DNA from 2 places in the Streptomyces sp. NPDC093510 genome. Region 1 is predicted to be linked to the other one. Evidence: riboswitches for the same ligand, from Rfam matches in the RefSeq annotation. Region 1 holds a riboswitch; the other holds the start of a gene.
What was found. Region 1 has a riboswitch for cobalamin ahead of AB0N81_RS16650 (ribonucleoside-diphosphate reductase subunit alpha). Riboswitches for the same ligand answer to the same signal wherever they lie in the genome.
Positions count from the first base shown of each region.

Region 2: linked by a shared signal. The riboswitch ahead of AB0N81_RS08850 (cobalamin biosynthesis protein) and the one ahead of AB0N81_RS16650 (ribonucleoside-diphosphate reductase subunit alpha) in region 1 are both predicted to bind cobalamin.

Region 1 covers NZ_JBFBEE010000009.1:189,293-196,944, forward strand. The annotation lists gene AB0N81_RS16625 (carbon starvation CstA family protein) at 1-443, shown strand, start outside; gene AB0N81_RS16630 (YbdD/YjiX family protein) at 440-637, shown strand; gene AB0N81_RS16635 (DUF3311 domain-containing protein) at 759-1,013, shown strand; gene mctP (monocarboxylate uptake permease MctP) at 1,010-2,638, shown strand; gene AB0N81_RS16645 (GNAT family N-acetyltransferase) at 2,720-3,235, shown strand; cobalamin riboswitch at 3,290-3,420, shown strand; gene AB0N81_RS16650 (ribonucleoside-diphosphate reductase subunit alpha) at 3,550-5,958, shown strand; gene AB0N81_RS16655 (ribonucleotide-diphosphate reductase subunit beta) at 5,958-6,980, shown strand; gene AB0N81_RS16660 (cytochrome P450) at 7,080-7,652, opposite strand, start outside.
Region 2 covers NZ_JBFBEE010000004.1:387,133-394,784, reverse strand. The annotation lists gene AB0N81_RS08875 (hypothetical protein) at 1-272, opposite strand, end outside; gene AB0N81_RS08870 (hypothetical protein) at 451-1,587, opposite strand; gene AB0N81_RS08865 (class II aldolase/adducin family protein) at 1,654-2,337, opposite strand; gene AB0N81_RS08860 (inorganic phosphate transporter) at 2,651-3,946, shown strand; gene AB0N81_RS08855 (hypothetical protein) at 3,959-4,183, shown strand; cobalamin riboswitch at 4,303-4,436, shown strand; gene AB0N81_RS08850 (cobalamin biosynthesis protein) at 4,546-5,499, shown strand; gene AB0N81_RS08845 (cobyric acid synthase) at 5,496-7,004, shown strand; gene AB0N81_RS08840 (putative cobaltochelatase) at 7,039-7,652, shown strand, end outside.

The sequences.
Region 1 (7,652 bases):
GGCGCCTCAAGTGGGCCTGGATCACCGGGATTCCGCTCGCCTGGGACGCGACGGTGACGCTCACCGCGAGCTGGCAGAAGGTGTTCTCCAGCGACCCGCGCGTCGGCTTCTTCCAGCAGCGCGCGAACTACCAGGACGCCATCGACGAGGGCAAGATCCTGCCGCCCGCCGAGACGATGGACGACATGCACACCGTCGTCACCAACTCCACCGTGGACGGCGTGCTTTCGGCGGCGCTCGCGCTGCTCATCGTCGTCGTCATCCTGGACGCGGCACGCGTGTGCGTCAGGCACGTCCGCCGTCCCGCCGCGTCGCGGCTGAGCGAAGCGCCGTACGTGGAGTCGAAGCTGACCGCGCCTGCCGGGCTCTTCCCGACGGCGGAGGAGAAGCGGGAGCTCGAGGAGGAGCGGGAACGCGAGGAGAAGCGGGAGCTCACCACGTGACGTGGGTGCTGCGGGGCCTGCGGTGGATCCGTTGGTACGCGCGGGAGTTGACGGACGAGTCGGCGTACGACCGCTATGTGGCTCATTTACGAAGGGACCATCCGACCGTAACCGTCCCCAGCCGCCGCACTTTTGAGCGTATGCGAACAGACCAGCAGGAGTCGGACCCCCGGCAGGGGTTCCGCTGCTGCTGAGCAGGCACATCGACCGCATAGTCACTCGTCCGTTATCCGGACAGGGGTTCCATAGATCAAGACTCTCGCTTAGATTTCCCGCACGTTAAGCACGGGATGAGTGAGGGAACGGAGCCGCGCTATGCCAGATGCGCCTGAAGTGAACAGACCGGTCGTCACGCCGGTCCGCGTGGTCATCGCCGTCTGCCTTGTCGCGCCCTTCGTGGCGATGCTGTGGGTGAGCTCCTACGCCAGGATCGAACCGACGTTCATCGGCATCCCGTTCTTCTACTGGTACCAGATGCTGTGGGTGCTCATCTCCACGGTGCTCACGATGATCGCGTACAAGCTGTGGCAGCGTGACCAGCGCGCACGCAAGGAAGGGGCGCGGTCATGAACGACGGAGTCAACGGCGTCGCCCTCGCGGTCTTCATCTTCTTCTTCGTCGCGGTCACGGTCATGGGCTTCCTCGCGGCCCGCTGGCGCAAGGCCGAGAACGACCAGAGCCTGGACGAATGGGGCCTCGGCGGCCGCTCGTTCGGCACCTGGGTCACCTGGTTCCTGCTCGGCGGCGACCTCTACACCGCTTACACCTTCGTGGCCGTCCCCGCGGCGATCTACGCGGCGGGCGCGGCCGGCTTCTTCGCCGTGCCGTACACGATCCTCGTCTATCCGCTGATCTTCACCTTCCTGCCGCGCCTGTGGTCGGTCTCGCACAAGCACGGCTACGTGACCACCTCCGACTTCGTGCGCGGTCGCTTCGGGTCCAAGGGCCTCTCGCTGGCCGTCGCGGTCACCGGCATCCTCGCCACGATGCCCTACATCGCGCTCCAACTGGTCGGCATCCAGGCCGTCCTGGACGTCATGGGGATCGGCGGCGGCCCCGACACCCACTGGTTCATCAAGGACCTGCCGCTGCTGATCGCGTTCGCGGTGCTCGCCGCGTACACGTACTCGTCGGGGCTGCGGGCGCCCGCGCTGATCGCGTTCGTGAAGGACGGCCTGATCTACCTCGTCATCATCGTCGCGATCATCTACATCCCGATCAAGCTCGGCGGCTTCGACGACATCTTCGCCAAGGCGGGCGAGGCGTTCTCGCAGACCAACCCGGCGACCGACAAGCCGCGCGGCGCGCTCGCGCCGCCGGAGGCCGGCCAGTGGACGTACGCGACGCTGGCGCTCGGCTCGGCCCTCGCGCTCTTCATGTACCCGCACTCGATCACGGCGACGCTCTCCTCCAAGAGCCGCAACGTGATCCGCCGCAACACCACGATCCTGCCCCTGTACTCCCTGATGCTGGGCCTGCTCGCGCTGCTCGGCTTCATGGCGATCGCGGCCGGGGTCAAGGTCGACAACGGCCAGCTGGCGATCCCGCAGCTCTTCGAGGACATGTTCCCCGACTGGTTCACGGGCGTCGCTTTCGCCGCGATCGGCATCGGCGCGCTCGTCCCGGCCGCCATCATGTCCATCGCGGCCGCGAACCTCTTCACCCGGAACATCTACAAGGACTTCCTCAAGCCCGACGCGACGCCCGAGCAGGAGACGAAGGTCTCCAAGCTGGTCTCGCTCATGGTGAAGGTGGGCGCCCTCGTCTTCGTCCTCGGCATGGACAAGACCGTCGCGATCAACTTCCAGCTCCTTGGCGGCATCTGGATCCTGCAGACGATGCCCGCCCTGGTCGGCGGCCTGTTCACCCGGTGGTTCCACCGCTGGGCGCTGCTCGCGGGCTGGGTGGTCGGCATGGTCTACGGCACGCTCGCCGCGTACGGCGTCGCCTCGCCCACGCAGAAGCACTTCGGCGGCTCCTCCGACACGATCCCCGGCATCGGCGAGATCGGCTACATCGGCCTCACCGCGTTCGTCCTGAACGTGGTCGTGACCGTGGTCCTCACCTTCGTCCTGAAGGCGCTGAAGGCCCCCGAGGGCATCGACGAGACGTCGCCGGAGGACTACACGGCGGACGCGGGCGACCCCGGCGTCATACAGGAACTGCCCAAGGCGACGGCGGGCGCGGGGCACTGACCCGTACCACCGCGCACACGACTCGGGCCGCCGGAAAAAACCGGCGGCCCCTTGTCGTGTCCCTGTTGCACACTGCGCGGCATGGACATCACGATCAGGCGGGCACACCCCGAGGAGTACGCGGCACTGGGCGACCTCACCGCGCAGGCCTATCTCGACGACGGACATCTGGACTACGGGGCGGAGGACCGCTATCTGCCCGTACTGCGGGACGTGGCGGGGCGCGCGGCGCACGCCGAGATATTGGTGGCGGTGGCGGACCAGCCCGTCGGCGGCGCCGCCGACGGGCTCCTCGGCGGCGTGACCTTCGTACCGGCCGGCGGGCCCATGGCGGACATCGCGCGGGACGGCGAGACGGAGATCCGCATGCTGGCGGTCGCGCACGCGGCGCGCGGCCGGGGCGTCGGCGAGATACTGGTGCGCGCGTGCGTCCAGCGGTCCCGGGACGCGGGCCGTGACCGGCTCGTTCTGTCCTCCTCGCCCTCGATGCGGACCGCCCACCGGCTCTACGAACGCCTCGGCTTCGTACGGACGCCGGAGCGCGACTGGTGCCCCCTCCCCGACCTCCCGCTGCGCACCTACGCGTTGACACTCTAGGCCCCGCCCCCGCGAGCCGACACAAGATGTGGGCCTGCTTCAGAAACGCGGCACAAGATGTATGCTCATGCTCGCTGTCGCCGCAGGGGAATCCGGTGCAAGTCCGGAACTGTCCCGCAACGGTAGACGTGTGCGCATTTGTCGTACGCGGAGTCCGAAGACCTGCCGACAGTGCACCCGAGCCGTCCGGCCGGGTGCCGACCGTCCGGGCCTCGTGGAATGGGCCGGTGGACGCGGTACGCCACCCTGCCCGGGTGCGCCCGTGTGTGCCATCCCCTCCATGAGGCCCAGAGCCGAGCGAGGGAGAGCTCCACGTGACCATCGCGCCTGCCGAACCTGCGTCAGCGCTGTCACCGCAGCCCACCGACAGCACTGTGGGTACCGACGGACCAGGGGCCGTGCTGCTGCGCACCCTGACCGACCTCACCGCCGACCTCCCCGACGCCGACCCCGGCCGGGTCGCCGCCGCCGCGTTGCGCGGCCGGTCGGCACGGGCCGACGAGTCGGAGCTGCGGGAGCTGGCGACCGAGGCGGCCGCGGGGCTCATCTCCGAGGACCCTGCGTACTCCAAGCTCGCCGCCCGGCTGCTGAGCCTCTCCATCGCCGCCGAGGCCGCCTCGCAGGGCGTGCGCACCTTCACCGAGTCGATCACGGTCGGTCACCGCGAGGGTCTGATCGCCGACCGCACGGCGGCCTTCGCCACCGAGCACGCGGCGCGGCTCGACGCGCTCGTGGAGGCCGCGCTCGCGGACGGCGCGGACTTCCGCTTCGGCTACTTCGGCCTGCGCACGCTGCACAGCCGCTATCTGCTGCGCCACCCGATCACCCGGCAGGTCATCGAGACCCCGCAGCACTTCATGCTGCGCGTCGCGAGCGGCCTCGCGGAGGACGGGAGCGTGCGAGCCGTCGACGAAGTCGCCGCGCTGTACGGCCTGATGAGCCGCCTGGACTACCTGCCGTCCTCGCCGACGCTCTTCAACTCCGGCACCCGGCACCCGCAGATGTCGTCCTGCTACCTCCTCGACTCCCCGCTGGACGAGCTCGACTCCATCTACGACCGCTACCACCAGGTCGCGCGCCTCTCGAAGCACGCGGGCGGCATCGGCCTCTCGTACTCCCGCATCCGCTCCAGGGGGTCGCTGATCCGCGGGACGAACGGGCACTCCAACGGCATCGTGCCGTTCCTGAAGACCCTGGACGCCTCGGTCGCCGCCGTGAACCAGGGCGGGCGCCGCAAGGGTGCCGCCGCGGTCTACCTGGAGACCTGGCACTCCGACATCGAGGAGTTCCTGGAGCTGCGCGACAACACGGGTGAGGACCAGCGCCGCACGCACAACCTCAACCTGGCGCACTGGATTCCCGACGAGTTCATGCGCCGGGTCGCCGCCGACCAGGAGTGGTCGCTGTTCTCGCCCTCGGACGTGCCGGAGTTCGTCGATCTGTGGGGCGAGGAGTTCGACGCCGCCTACCGGAAGGCGGAGGCCGCCGGGCTCGCGAAGAAGACCATGTCGGCCCGGGACCTGTACGGCCGCATGATGCGCACCCTGGCGCAGACCGGCAACGGCTGGCTGACCTTCAAGGACGCCGCCAACCGCACCGCCAACCAGACGGCGGAGCCCGGTCACACGGTGCACTCCTCCAATCTGTGCACGGAGATCCTGGAGGTGACGGACGACGGGGAGACGGCCGTCTGCAACCTCGGCTCGGTGAACCTCGGCGCGTTCGTGGACACGGCCGCCGGTGACATCGACTGGGAGCGGCTGGACGAGACCGTCCGCACGGCCGTCACCTTCCTCGACCGGGTCGTGGACATCAACTTCTACCCGACCGAGCAGGCCGGGCGCTCCAACGCCAAGTGGCGTCCGGTGGGCCTGGGCGCGATGGGTCTGCAGGACGTCTTCTTCCAGCTGAAGCTGCCCTTCGACTCCCCCGAGGCGCGCGCTCTGTCGACCCGCCTCTCCGAGCGGATCATGCTCGCCGCGTACGAGGCGTCCGCCGACCTCGCCGAGCGCAACGGGCCGCTGCCGGCCTGGGAGAAGACCCGCACCGCGCGCGGCGTCCTGCACCCCGACCACTACGGTGTCGAGCTGACCTGGCCGGAGCGCTGGGCGGCGCTGCGGGAGCGTATCGCCGCCACCGGCATGCGCAACTCGCTGCTGCTGGCCATCGCGCCGACCGCGACCATCGCCTCCATCGCCGGTGTCTACGAGTGCATCGAGCCGCAGGTCTCCAACCTGTTCAAGCGCGAGACGCTGTCCGGCGAGTTCCTCCAGGTCAACGCCTACCTGGTGGAGGAGCTCAAGCGGCTGGGCGTGTGGGACGCGCACACCCGTGAGGCGCTGCGCGAGGCCAGCGGCTCGGTGCAGGGCTTCGACTGGATTCCCGAGGACATCCGCGCGCTGTACCGCACCGCGTGGGAGATCCCGCAGCGCGGCCTGATCGACATGGCCGCCGCCCGCACGCCCTTCCTGGACCAGGCGCAGTCGCTCAACCTCTTCATGGAGACGCCGACCATCGGCAAGCTCTCCTCGATGTACGCCTACGCCTGGCAGCGGGGTCTGAAGACCACGTACTACCTGCGCTCGCGTCCCGCCACCCGCATCGCCCGCGCGGCCGGCGGCTCGAACGCCGCCGCCACCGCCCCCGCCCCCCAGCAGGTGACCGACCCCGAGGCCGTCGCCTGCTCCCTGGAAAACCCCGAGTCCTGCGAGGCCTGCCAGTAATGAGCTCCACGACCCACAGCGAGAAGAACCTCCTCGACCCGGGCTTCGAGCTGACCCTGCGCCCCATGCGCTACCCGGACTTCTACGAGCGCTACCGGGACGCGATCAAGAACACGTGGACCGTCGAGGAGGTCGACCTCCACTCGGACGTCGCCGACCTGGCGAAGATGACGCCCGAGGAGCAGCACCTGATCGGCCGCCTCGTCGCGTTCTTCGCGACCGGTGACTCGATCGTCTCCAACAACCTGGTGCTGACGCTCTACAAGCACATCAACTCCCCCGAGGCGCGGCTCTACCTGAGCCGTCAGCTCTTCGAGGAGGCTGTGCACGTCCAGTTCTATCTGACGCTGCTCGACACCTATCTGCCCGATCCCGAGGACCGGGCGGCCGCGTTCGACGCGGTCGAGGAGATCCCCTCCATCCGTGAGAAGGCGCAGTTCTGCTTCAAGTGGATGGACTCGGTCGAGAAGCTGGACCGGCTGGAGACGCAGGCCGACCGCCGCCGTTTCCTGCTCAACCTGATCTGCTTCGCGGCGTGCATCGAGGGCCTCTTCTTCTACGGTGCATTCGCCTACGTCTACTGGTTCCGCAGCCGCGGTCTGCTGCACGGCCTGGCGACCGGCACGAACTGGGTGTTCCGCGACGAGACGATGCACATGAGCTTCGCCTTCGACGTGGTGGACACGGTCCGCAAGGAGGAGCCGGAGCTCTTCGACGACGCGCTCCAGACGCAGGTCACGGACATGCTGAAGGAGGCCGTCGAGGCCGAGCTGCAGTTCGCCCGCGATCTGTGCGGTGACGGTCTGCCGGGCATGAACACCGACTCGATGCGCGCGTACCTGGAGTGCGTGGCCGACCAGCGTCTGCAGCGCCTCGGCTTCGCGCCGGTCTACGGCTCCGAGAACCCGTTCTCCTTCATGGAGCTGCAGGGTGTCCAGGAGCTGACCAACTTCTTCGAGCGGCGGCCCTCGGCCTACCAGGTCGCGGTGGAGGGCTCGGTCTCCTTCGACGACGAGTTCTAGACGAGTCCTGGGACGCATCCTGGACGAGTCCTGGACGCGCGCCGGTGTGCCCGCCCCCGTTCTGCCGGACGGGGGCGGGCACCTTGCCGTGTCAGCGCGTCAGCGCGGTGCGGCCCGCAGGACGAGCCGCTTGGGGTGCAGGGTGATGCCGACCCGGGTGCGGATGTCGGTCTCCTCGACCGGCTCAAGACGCCACTTCGGCACCACCGTCCCGAGGATCAGGGCGAGTTCGGCCAGGCTGAAGTGGTCCCCGGGGCACTTCCGGTTGCCGACGCCGAACGGCATCATCGCGAACTCCGGCACGTCACCGGCTCGTTCCGGATTCCAGCGGTCGGGGTCGAACTCGAGGTTCCGCTCGAAGGAACGCGGGTCGCGCTGCATCGCGTACACGCTGTAGACGAGGTCGGCGTCCGCCGGAATCGAAAAGCCGCCCAGTTCGGTTTCGGCCACGGCCCTGCGCGTGAATATCCAGGCGGCAGGCCGGATACGCATCGCCTCGGTGACGACATTGCGGGTGTGCGGCAGCTCCTTGAGATCGGCGAATGTGATCGCGCGATCCGGGGCCACGGAATTTACCTCTTCAACCAACCGCCTTTCCTGCTCGGGGTGTTCGGTCAGCAGGTGGAACGTCCACGCCAGCGTCGACGCGACATTCTCCGCGCCCGCCACGAC
Region 2 (7,652 bases), on a different contig from region 1:
GCGAGACGGGCGGTGTCCCAGTCGGCGCGGACCTGAGCGGGGGTCAGTCCCAGCTCGGTGGCGGCCCGTTCGGCGGTGGCGTCGGAGAGGGTGCCCTTGCCGTCGGGGCTCGCGCCGGTGCCGCCGGGGCCGGGGCGGAGGGCGGCGTCGGCCCAGCGGGCGACCCGTACGGCGTCCGCGAGGCCGGCGCGCGCTCCCCGGGCCAGTTCGGCGGGAGCGGGCGTGCCCTCGGGTGGGCGGGGTGCGGGACGGCGTGTTCGGCGGTTGCTCATCGCGCCGGGCGCGGCGGAGAGGGGGCGTGTTGCGTCGCGCCGGGCCTCTCCTCGCTCTTCGGCCCTCGAATAGGGCGCACGGACAAGTCGGAGCCTGGAGTCGCGCGGGGTACGGGACGTCACGGGGGCAGTCTTCCTGTTGACGGTCCGAAAACCCAAACGGAATGGTGGCGCAGGGTCACAGCAAGGGGGTGAGGAAGCGCCGCAGCACCTCTTCGTAGCCCGCCGGGTCGGCGTTCCACATGGCGCCGTGCGGGGCGTCGGGCACGGGGTGCAACGTGACGAGGTCCGGGCGCTGTTCGGCCAGCCTGCGGGAGAGGGCCCAGGGCGCGACGGTGTCGTCGGGGCCGTGCACGACGAGGGTCGGCACCCGCAGTGTCGCGGGGTCAGCGGCCTCCCGGAGCCGGTCGCCGCGCAGCCCCGTGCGTCCCTGGGCCGCACGGACCGCAAGCGGAAGGAGCGGTCCGGGGGTGCGGCGGGCGCCGGCGAGGGCCCGCAGGGTGGTCTCCCAGTTCAGTACCGGCGAGTCGAGGACGAGGCCGCTGATGCGGTCGCGCAGCGCCGAGTGGGCGGCGGTGTGCAGGCACATGGCGGCGCCGGTGGACCAGCCGTGCAGGACGACGCGCCCGGCGCCGTGGCGCACGGCGTGGCGCACGGCGGCGTCCACGTCACGCCACTCCGTCTCGCCGAGGTGGCCGAGGCCGTCCGGGGAGCGGGGGGCGCCCGGGTCGCCGCGGTAGGCGAGGTCGAGGACCGGGACGCGCAGGCGGCGCAGGAAGTCCATGACGACCATGGGGTGTTCGCGGGTCGTGCCCAGGCCGTGCACGGTGATGACCCAGGTGTCCCGGGCGCCGGGCACGAACCAGGCGGGCAGGGCACCGAGTTCGCCGGGGACGGTGACGTCCTCGTAATCGATGCCGAGCGCGGCGCGCGGGTCACCGATGTGGACCTGTGGGGTGAGCCGGACGCGGTCGCCGGGTCCGAGGGAGCCGTGGGTGACGGCTTCGAGGCGGCGTACGACCGTGTCGGCCTCGTGCGGGGCGGACTCCAGGACGGGGCCGACGATCGCGTGGGTGCCGTCGCCGCTCAGGCCGTACGTGCCGGGGCGGAGGCTCGCGAGGGCGCGGGTGAGGCTGATCCGGCCCGCGGCCGTGGCGTGCACGGTGAGGCGTGGGTCGGTCGGCAGGGGTCGGCCCGCGGGCACCTTGAGAGCGGCGTCGCTGGCGAAGCGGCCCGCCGCGATGGCGGCCGCGGCCGTCCCCAGGGCGGCTGTGACTGCGGTGACGGCCGCTGCCGTCGCTTTGGCTGGGCGCACCGTCCCAGTGTCCGGGGCCGAGGGCTCCGGGGCCAGTGGGCGGTGTCCGCGGGGTGACGCGCCGGGTCAGTCGGCGGGCCTGCCGTACCCGCGCAGTTTCTCTTCCGCTTCGCGCAGCTGCCCCGGGGAGAGGAGGGTCGGGGCGTGGCCGGGGACCGCGGCTGCCGTGAGCCAGAGGCGGGACATCCATTCCAGTTGGGCCGTGCGGTCGTAGGCCTGGGAGAGATTGTCCCCGTAGGTGACCGTTCCGTGGTTCTGGAGGAGGCATCCCGTGCGGTCGCGCAGGGCCCTGAGCATGTGCTCGGCCAACTCTTCGGTGCCGTAGAGCGCGTAGGGCGCGACGCGGACCGGGCCGCCGAGGATGCCGGTCATGTAGTGGACCGCCGGGAGCTCGGGGACCAGCATCGAGACGGCCGTGGCGTGCACGGCGTGGGTGTGGACGACGGCGCCCGCGTATGTGTTGCGATAGATCGCGAGGTGCATGGGGAGTTCGCTGGTCGGCGGGAGGTCGCCGAAGAGCTGTCGTCCTTCGAGGTCGACGCCGACGGCGTCCTCGGGCCGCAGCCGGTCGTAGGGGACTCCGCTCGGGGTGACGAGGACCGTGCCGCCGACGCGTACGGAGACGTTGCCCGAGGTGCCGACGACCAGGCCGTCCCGCACCGTCCTGCGAGCGGTCCCGACCAGCTCGGCCCAGGCGTTCCGGATGGCGTCGCGCGCCGCTTCCCGCTCCTCGTCCCGCTGCTCAGTCATGCGGTGATCCTGCCAGCCGGACGCCGGGAGCCGTACCCGCGTGATCAGGATCTCTTTCGACGGGCCCGACCCGTTCCGCGGGCTGCTCGGAGCCGGTCGTGCGAGGACCCGTCATCGGATGGCGGAACCCGACACTCCGCCCAGTTTGCGGGCCTCCCGGGGGGCCTCCGTACGATCGTCGTCGGACACCTGGTCCATACGGAGCGAGGGCACTCCGCTTCGGGTCACCGCACCGCCCGACCCAGTTCACTTTCCGTTCACCCGGGTTGCCTACGTTCCACATGCCACTGACGTCCAACAGAAGCCTGGGTAAATGGAACACATCACGCTTCTCCTCGGGATCGTGATCGTCACCGCTCTCGTGTTCGATTTCACGAACGGTTTCCACGACACTGCCAACGCGATGGCGACGACCATCTCGACCGGCGCTCTCAAGCCCAAGACGGCGGTGGCCATGTCCGCCGTGCTCAACCTCGTCGGAGCCTTCCTCTCCGTCGAAGTCGCCAAGACGATCTCAGGCGGCATCGTCAACGAGGACGGCCTCAAAACCGAGGTGATCTTCGCCGCGCTCGTCGGCGCGATTCTCTGGAACCTCCTGACCTGGCTGGTCGGCCTGCCCTCCAGCTCCTCCCACGCGCTCTTCGGCGGCCTCATCGGTGCCGCGGTCATGTCGATGGGCTGGTCGTCGATCAACGGCGGCACCGTCGTCACCAAGATCCTGATCCCGGCCCTCGCCGCGCCGCTCGTGGCGGGTCTCGCCGCTGCGCTGGCCACACGCCTGACGTACCGGATCGGCCGCAACACCGACACCAAGGCCACCGCCAAGGGCTACCGCGCGGGCCAGATCGCCTCCGCGGGCCTCGTCTCGCTGGCCCACGGCACCAACGACGCGCAGAAGACCATGGGCATCATCACGCTCGCCCTGGTCACCGGCGGCGTCCTGAACCCCGGCGCGAACCCCCCGATGTGGGTCATCGTCTCGGCCGGTGTGGCCATCGCCCTCGGCACGTACCTCGGCGGCTGGCGCATCATCCGCACCATGGGCAAGGGCCTCACCGACCTCCAGCCGCAGCAGGGCTTCGCCGCCCAGACCAGCGCCGCGACGGTCATCCTGGCCTCCTCGCACCTGGGCTTCTCGCTCTCCACCACCCAGTCCTGCTCCGGCGCCGTGATGGGCGCGGGCCTCGGCCGCAAGGGCGGCGTGGTCCGCTGGTCGACCGCGACCCGGATGTTCATCGCCTGGGGTCTGACCCTGCCGGCCGCCGGTCTGGTCGGCGCGGGCGCCGAGTTCCTCACCCAGCAGGGCCCCTGGGGCGTCGCGGTCACCGCCGCGCTCCTGGTCGCGGGCTCCGCCGTCATCTGGGCGCTCTCGCGGCGCAACGCCGTCACCCACACCAACGTCACCGACGACGAGATCCGCCACGACGGCACCACGGCCGCCGAGCCCGCGGGCGTCGTCACCACCGCGATCGCCGCCGTCAGCCCGCCCCCGGTGGGCACGACGGCCGCCATGACCGGCCCGGACGAGGCCGTCAAGGCCACCCTCTCGGCCCCGACCACGACCACGACCGGCGCCATGGCGGACCCCGCCAGGCCGGCGACGGTGTAAGGACAGACGACCATGAGCATCGACTGGGCAGCTCTCGGCTCCGTCTTCGGAGTCAGCCTCGTGGTGACCGTGGCCCTGGTGGGCCTGTTCACCCTCGGGATCGTCGGCCTCTCCCAGCAGGAGCGGGCGGCCTCCTCCACCGGCGGCTCCGCGGCCATGGCCCGCACCGGCGCGTACGCCTGCTTCGCCCTGTGCGCGGCGGCCGTGGCGTACGGGATCTATCTGATCGTCGCCTGACACAGCAGCGTTCCCGGGTGGGGCGCGGAGCGTGCGAAAACGCTCCGCGCCCCACTCTTGTATGTGGGCCCCAACACACTCTCCCACCGCAGGTCAACGGCGAGTTGACGGGCATTCGCGGGGCGTGGTGGACTGCCGGGGCCAACTACGGCGGCAGAAGAGGAAGCCGGTGCGAATCCGGCGCGGTCCCGCCACTGTCACCGGGGAGAGACCTCCCCGCGAGCCAGGAACTCTCGCCGCCGATCACGTCGAACCAGGGCGCGGACACCCTGAGTGAGGACATATCGCCATGCTCGGCCGCCCGTTGCCGGTTCCTTCTCTGAGTACGAGTTCCCTCCTCAGCGCAGCGGCGGGCTGAGCCCATGAGTGCCGATCGCGACTTCGCGTACGGCGCCGCCGCCGGACTCCTCGGTGACCTGCTGCTCGGCGATCCCCGCCGTGGCCATCCTGTCGCCGCGTTCGGACGGGCGGCGGGTGCCGTCGAACGGGTGCTGTGGCGCGACCACCGCGGGTGGGGCGCGCTGCACGCCGTGGTGTGCGCCGGGGGTGCGGCGGGCGCCGCCGTCCTCGCCTCTTCTCTCGTACGCCGGTCACGTGCCGGGTCCGTGGCGCTGACCGCCGCCGCGACCTGGGCCGTGGTCGGCGGGACCTCGCTCGGCCGTGAGGCGCGGGCGATCGGCGGGGCGCTGGAGGCCGGCGACGTCGAGGTCGCGCGGGAGCGGCTGCCGCATCTGTGCGGGCGGGACCCGCAGGCGCTGGACGCCGACGGCATCGCGCGGGCCGTCGTGGAGTCCGTCGCCGAGAACACGTCCGACGCGGTGGTGGGGGCGCTCGTGTGGGGCGCCTTCGGCGGGGTGCCGGGGCTCGTCGCCTTCCGTGCCGTGAACACGCTCGACGCGATGGTCGGGCACAAGTCGTCGCGGTACCGGCGCTACGGCTGGGCCTCCGCGCGGCTCGACGACGTCTTCGGCTGGCCGGGGGCGCGGCTCACCGCCGTGCTGGCCGCGCTGGCCGGGGAGTCACCCTCGGGGGCGGTGCGGGCGTGGCGCGCGGACGCCGCGAAGCATCCGAGCCCCAACGCCGGACCCGTCGAGGCCGCCTTCGCCGGGGCGCTGGGCGTCCGGCTCGGCGGGACCCTGTCGTACGCGGGACGGGTCGAGCACCGGCCCGTGCTGAACACGGACGGGCGTGACGTGGGCGTGGCCGACATCGAGCGGGCAGTGAAGCTTTCCCGGTGCGTGAGCTGGCTGGCTCTAGGCGCCTCGGTGACCGCCCGCCTGGCGCTGCGGTCGGCAAAGTCAGGGAGAAACGTATGAGTGGTGGGCTGCTCGTCGCAGGGACCACCTCGGACGCCGGGAAGAGCGTCGTCACCGCGGGCATCTGCCGGTGGCTGACCCGCAAGGGTGTGTCCGTCGCGCCGTTCAAGGCGCAGAACATGTCCCTCAACTCCTTCGTCACCCGCGAGGGCGCCGAGATCGGGCGGGCGCAGGCCATGCAGGCGCAGGCCGCCCGCGTCGAGCCGAGCGCGCTGATGAATCCCGTGCTGCTCAAGCCCGGCGGCGACCGCTCCAGCCAGGTCGTGCTGATGGGCAAGCCGGTGGGCGAGATGAGCGCCCGCGGCTACCACGGAGGGCGGCAGGCGGCGCTGCTCGACACCGTCGTGGGGTGTCTGGAGGAGCTGCGGGGCAGCTATGACGCCGTGATCTGTGAGGGCGCGGGCAGTCCCGCCGAGATCAACCTGCGGCGCACCGACATCGTGAACATGGGCATCGCGCGCGCCGCCCGCTTCCCCGTGCTCGTCGTCGGGGACATCGACCGGGGCGGGGTCTTCGCGTCGTTCTTCGGGACGACGGCGCTGCTGAGCGCGGCCGACCAGGAGCTCGTCGCCGGCTACCTGGTGAACAAGTTCCGTGGGGACGTCTCCCTCCTCGAGCCCGGTCTCGACATGCTGCTCGGGCTCACCGGGCGGCGTACGTACGGCGTGCTGCCGTTCCAGCACGGGCTCGGCATCGACGAGGAGGACGGCCTGCGGGTCTCCCTGCGGGGTGCGGTGCGGGAGTCCGTGGTGGCGCCGCCGGTCGGCGAGGACGTGCTGCGGGTCGCCGTGTGCGCCGTGCCGCTGATGTCCAACTTCACGGACGTCGACGCGCTGGCCGCCGAGCCGGGCGTCGTCGTGCGGTTCGTGGACCGGGCGGAGGAGCTCGTCGACGCCGACCTCGTCGTCGTACCGGGCACGCGCGGGACCGTGCGCGCCCTTCAGTGGCTGCGCGAGCGCGGCCTCGCGGACGCCCTCGCGCGCCGCGCCGCCGAGGGGCGGCCCGTGCTCGGCATCTGCGGCGGCTTCCAGGTCCTCGGCGAGCACATCGAGGACGAGGTCGAGTCGCGTGCCGGGTCCGTCGACGGGCTCGGGCTGCTGCCCGTGCGGGTGCGGTTCGCCCGCGAGAAGACCCTCGCGCGGCCGGTGGGCGAGGCCCTCGGGGAGCGCGTCGAGGGGTACGAGATCCATCACGGCGTGGCCGACGTCGCGGGCGGGGAGACCTTCCTGGACGGCTGCCGGGTCGGCGAGGTGTGGGGCACGCACTGGCACGGGTCGCTGGAGAGCGACGCGTTCCGGCGCCGGTTCCTCGCCGAGGTCGCCCGCGCGGCCGGACGCCGTTTCGTGCCGGCCCCAGACACCAGCTTCGCCACCCTGCGGGAGGAACAGCTAGACCTGCTCGGCGACCTGATCGAAGAACACGCGGACACGGACGGACTCCTGGACCTGATCGAGAACGGCGCGCCGAAGGGTCTGCCGTTCATCGCGCCGGGAGCGCCCTCGTGAGCGCCGCCACGCACCACCGCTTCAAGGAGGCCCTGTGACCACCCCGTATCCGTTCACCGCCCTCGTCGGGCAGGACGACCTGCGGCTCGCGCTCTTGCTGAACGCCGTATCGCCCGCTGTCGGCGGCGTGCTCGTGCGGGGGGAGAAGGGCACCGCCAAGTCCACCGCCGTGCGCGCTCTCTCGGCGCTGCTCCCGGAGGTCCCGGTCGTCGCCGGGTGCCGCTTCTCGTGCGATCCGGCGGCCGCCGACCCGAACTGCCCCGACGGCCCGCACGAGGCGGGCGGCGCCACGGCGCGGCCCGCGCGGATGGTGGAGCTGCCGGTCGGCGCGTCCGAGGACCGGCTCGTCGGCGCCCTGGACATCGAGCGTGCGCTCGCGGAGGGCGTCAAGGCGTTCGAGCCCGGCCTGCTCGCCGACGCGCACCGCGGCATCCTGTACGTGGACGAGGTCAATCTGCTCCACGACCACCTGGTCGACCTGCTCCTGGACGCGGCCGCGATGGGCGCCTCGTACGTGGAGCGCGAAGGCGTCTCCGTGCGGCATGCCGCGCGGTTCCTGCTCGTCGGCACGATGAACCCCGAAGAGGGCGAGCTGCGGCCGCAGTTGCTCGACCGGTTCGGTCTCACCGTCGAGGTGGCCGCGTCCCG